One region of the Halobacillus sp. AWH4_228 genome, then DNA from elsewhere that is predicted to be linked to it. Evidence: riboswitches for the same ligand, from Rfam matches in the RefSeq annotation. Region 1 holds a riboswitch; the other holds the start of a gene.
What was found. A riboswitch is a leader RNA that binds a small molecule or an ion and turns the genes downstream of it on or off. The one in region 1 is predicted to bind lysine.
Positions count from the first base shown of each region.

Region 2: another riboswitch for lysine. It lies ahead of dapA (4-hydroxy-tetrahydrodipicolinate synthase); the one in region 1 lies ahead of ACXADP_RS06245 (Na+/H+ antiporter NhaC family protein).

Region 1 covers NZ_JBSWTE010000001.1:1,269,865-1,272,249, forward strand. The annotation lists gene ACXADP_RS06235 (bifunctional metallophosphatase/5'-nucleotidase) at 1-183, shown strand, start outside; gene yunB (sporulation protein YunB) at 346-1,122, shown strand; lysine riboswitch at 1,177-1,360, shown strand; gene ACXADP_RS06245 (Na+/H+ antiporter NhaC family protein) at 1,495-2,385, shown strand, end outside.
Region 2 covers NZ_JBSWTE010000001.1:447,964-450,348, reverse strand. The annotation lists gene ACXADP_RS02345 (MFS transporter) at 1-415, opposite strand, end outside; lysine riboswitch at 942-1,119, shown strand; gene dapA (4-hydroxy-tetrahydrodipicolinate synthase) at 1,241-2,146, shown strand; gene ACXADP_RS02335 (branched-chain amino acid aminotransferase) at 2,197-2,385, opposite strand, start outside.

The DNA.
Region 1 (2,385 bases):
GAGCGTGTCGTTCAAGTGCTGTACAAAGGCAAGCCTGTGGAATACGATCAGACGTACAGCTTTGCTACAGCAGACACATTTACGTTCGGTCGTTTCTTCCCGGAAATTGCTTATGCAGAAACGAAGCAGTATTTTATGCCGGAACTCTTAAGGGATTTACTGAAAAAAGAACTGAAAAAATAAAATGATCCCCCTGCCGGGAAAGAAAGCGGCAGGGGGATTATTTTATTGTCTTCTTGTGCTGTATGAGATGTATAAAGATATCCTGTATTTCTGCGAAAGGGACTATCTTTGGTGATTAGAGAAAGGGCGCTCCTCATATATATAGAGGGGGAGGGTGCCTGTATGCCTAAAAACCGAGTGACTAAACGATCCACCATAGGCAGGCGGATTGTCATCAGCCTGTTGTTTTTCGCCTTTTTCACGGTGCTGAGTCTCTGGTATATCAACAGAGGGGTGACGCCGGCGCTGGTCGAGATTGCTGAAACAAAAGCCCAGCAGCTGGCAAGAGATGCCATTAATGAAGCTGTAAGCAAACAGATTGCAGAAGACCTGCAATTTAATGACTTGGTTAAGATGGAAAAAGATGATCAGGGAAATGTCGTTTATATGGGATGGAACTCTGTGCTTGTCAACCGAGCTCTCCGGGATACAACCATCAGGGTCCAAAATTTCCTGAAGCGGATGGAGCTTGGTGAACTGCCGATGGAAGATACGACACTGGAACCGGACCTCGACCCGGATCGGACTCCGGAAGAGCAGGGGGAACAGCCCGCAACACTCATTGAACTTCCGATTGGGATGGCTACCAACAACAGTCTGCTTGCCAACCTTGGACCCAAGGTGCCTGTACAGCTGCGTGTCATTGGAGATGTTCAGTCTGAAGTAGATATTGAAATGACGGAATACGGAATCAATGCCGCCTTGTTTGAATTGACCATCCACTTTGAGGTAAATGTTCGAATCGTCATCCCTTTTTCCACAGAAACGACGGTCGTCACCAACAATATTCCAATCGACCAGGCTACGATTCTCGGGGAAGTACCGGAATATTTCGGAGGCATGTCCGGAGGTGACGGCGGGAACCCTTCGTTCTCCCTTCCTATGGAGCCCTTGCAATAATGGCCGGTCACTGATACAATACCAAAGAACTGAATATGCGTGACCTTATCAGATCGGTGAGGTAGAGGCGCAGGCATCATGAGTAGCTGATGGGAGTTTGACAAGCCGGGATCATTAGTGAAAGGGAAGGCCTGCCGAAGTGTGGCTGAACACGTCAAGTTTTGACACGCTGGTGTATACCTGAAGAAGGCATACACTGTCATGCATGCTTTTGGGTGCATGGGGCGCTACTGATCGAAATGGAGGATAATCAAGTTGTCTGCAGACAGTGATGGATTATTTTCTGTCATTGTTTTTTTATTTTATTCCTCATTTTATACCCACCAGTAGCCTTCCATTCCCGTAACATCAAGATATACGGAGGGGAAACACATGGAAGGAACCATCTTTTCTTTAGTTCCAGCAATACTTATGCTTATCCTTGTCTTAGTCACAAGGCGCGTCATCTTGTCCCTTGGGATAGGGATTATCGTCGGAGCATTCATGCTCACACAAATGGATATTGGAGCAGGTCTGGGCTTGATCTGGTCTATATTTGCCGGTATTTTCGTCAGCGAAGGGGCGTTAAACACAGGGAATCTGTATCTCTTGTCCTTTTTATTTCTGCTCGGAGTCGCCACAGCCTTTATGACGGCCTCCGGAGGCAGCCGCGCTTTCGGTAAATGGGCTGTTGAAAGGATCCGGACGAGAAAAGGGGCCAAGCTCGTTCCGTCCATTCTAGGTATCATCATTTTTATTGATGACTACTTTAATGCTCTTGCAGTCGGACAGGTCGCACGTCCTGTAACAGACCGCTATAAAGTATCCAGAGCCAAACTGGCCTACTATATAGACTCCACTTCAGCGCCGATTACGGTCATATCACCGATATCCAGCTGGGGAGCTTATATTATCGGAACGATTGGAAGCATTCTTGCAGCCAATGAGATTTCGAACTATCAGGCTTTTGAAGCTTTTGTTCTTATGATCCCGGCAAACTTCTATGTATTTGCAGCACTGCTTCTTGTATTTTTGACGATTTATCTGCGTCTGGATATTGGTCCGATGAAAACGCACGAAAACAGAGCCAAGGATACAGGCGAGCTTCACAACCCGGATAGAGGGGATGTGCCCGGCGACTTGAACAATGAATTCAAGGAGCATGACAACGGGAAGATTTCCCACTTAATCTGGCCGATTGTAACGTTGATCATCGGTACAGTAGGAATGATGGTTTATACAGGAATTCAAAGTTCAGAAGGAACCGCGGATATCCTTTCCATC
Region 2 (2,385 bases), 820 kb from region 1:
CCTCTGCTGCCCAGAAGAACGCATCTAAAATACCAAAAGCAAACGCAAAGCCGACGAATGTCCAAAGACTGATGTCCCCGAAGAAATACCAGCAGACGAGTCCTGTTAACAGCACCCCCCGCGTGAAATCGGACAGGAACATCAGTTTCGTCCGGCTGAACCGGTCGGCGATTGTTCCACTGACAATCATAAAGACCAGCCGTGGAATACTTGCTGCCACGTACAGCACACCGAGCGAAGCTTCCAGACGAAGCTCATGGACGACATACCAGCTTTGAGTAAATAAAAAGAACGAAATACCGAAACTGGACAACAAGGCCGCTCCCCATAACAGGAGAAAATTTCTATTTCGAAAAATGGAACGCTGTTCTGCCAACGGTGTATCTTTAGAAACGGTAATGGATGAACCGGACATGACTATCCCCACCTTTTTTGTAAGTTCCTTTAAGTGTAAGGAATATCCATGTCCTTCTCGATGTGCCCGGGATGGATTCTTCCTCCGCCTGCAGACGGATTTTATAAAAGGCTCTGTTATTGCTCGGTGTTGTTATTTAACATATGAGCTCCTATCACCCCTTTCTGTCATGGGATTTGTAGGAGGCGGGCTTGGGAATGACTCCCTTTCCGCGGGGTACCGTGGGGTACCGTGAGCCTCCTCAAACTTCGTTCCCCGCGGAAAGCGGACGGTTTTCCCTGCCATCCCATGCTCTGAGTAAACAACGGACCGGACCCTTAATTCCAGACGGAGACGATTTAGTAATCGTTTAAAATATCAACAACAGACTTTAACAGAGCTTTATAAAAAAGATGAGTCGGACATCGGTGCCTGGCGACCATTTTTGTCGAATAGCATGATTTTAGCACTTCCCTGTTGTAAGCAGGCGTTAATTTTGGTACTATTTTTATTAACTAAATAGTTTCTTATTTCAAATTTCATTTGAAGTAAGGATAGAGGTGCAATGACAAGAGTACGCATGTGGAGGAGAATGAGATCCATGGAGGCATGCGGAAAGGGGAAATTGCCGAAGTGTACGGACTCTCATGGTCCTGAAGCTGGGTCTGATGCTCAACAGGCACAGAACTGTCATATAGGAAACTATATGGAGGGCTATCTTACGCAGGAACGGTATAAAAGTTTCTACGGCAGCATCGAAGCCCTTGATGCTGTCGTTTTTGATTTTACTGCCGTATGGCCCTCACGACCTCGAACGTACAAAATACAAGAAAAGGTGTGAGGTTAATGAACTTCGGGCAAGTACTGACAGCGATGGTGACCCCTTTTGACAACGACGAGAATATGGACCTGGAAGCAACGGGAGCTTTAGTCAACCACTTGATCGAGAACGGCAGTGACGGCCTGGTTGTCGGTGGGACGACCGGTGAATCCCCGACACTGACAACGGATGAAAAACTCCAGCTGTTTGAACACGTGGTAGAAGTTGTAAACGGCCGCGTCCCGGTCATCGCCGGTACAGGATCCAATAACACCCGCGCATCCATTGAATTGACGAAAAAAGCCGAACAGACAGGCGTGGATGCCATCATGCTTGTGGCTCCTTATTACAACAAGCCGACACAGGAAGGACTGTACCAGCACTTCTCAAAAATTGCCGCAGCCACTTCCCTTCCGGTCATGCTGTACAACATTCCGGGACGCAGTGTCGTCAACATGGAACCGGAAACGATTATCCGCCTTTCTGAAATTGACAACATCGTTTCCGTAAAAGAAGCGAGCGGTGACCTGGAAGCCGCGGCGGAAATCATCCGTGAAACAGACCGTGACTTTTCGGTATACAGCGGGGAAGATTCCAACACCCTTCCGTTTGTCGCCATCGGAGGAACCGGCATCGTCTCCGTCTCCTCCCATATCATCGGGAATGAGATGCAGCAGATGATTCAGAGTTTCAGAGAAGGAGACGCCCCATTTGCCGCGCGTCTTCATCAAAAGCTTCTCCCTGTCATGCACGCTGTTTTCTCAGCGCCGAGTCCCTCCCCGGTCAAGGCGGTGTTGAATGAAATGGGCGTTCATACCGGAGGCGTCCGCCTCCCGCTCCTTCCCTTAACGGAAGAAGAGACCGCCCGCGTCATGGAGACCTACAACAGTCTTCAGCCTAAAGAAGCACCAAAAGCCCATATGGTCGGTTGACAGAAAAAAGGCTGCCGGGAACATGTTCCCGGCAGCCTTTTTCTGCTTTCTTATACTTCGATGGTCCAACCGAAGCTGTCTTCTTTTCTTCCACGCTGAATGCCTGTAATCGTATCATACAGCTCCTGGGAGAGCGCACCGATTTCGTGGTCGTTGATCACCATTTTCTTCCCAAGCCAGTTCAACTCACCGACGGGAGAAATGACGGCCGCAGTTCCAGTTCCGAACGCTTCCTCCAG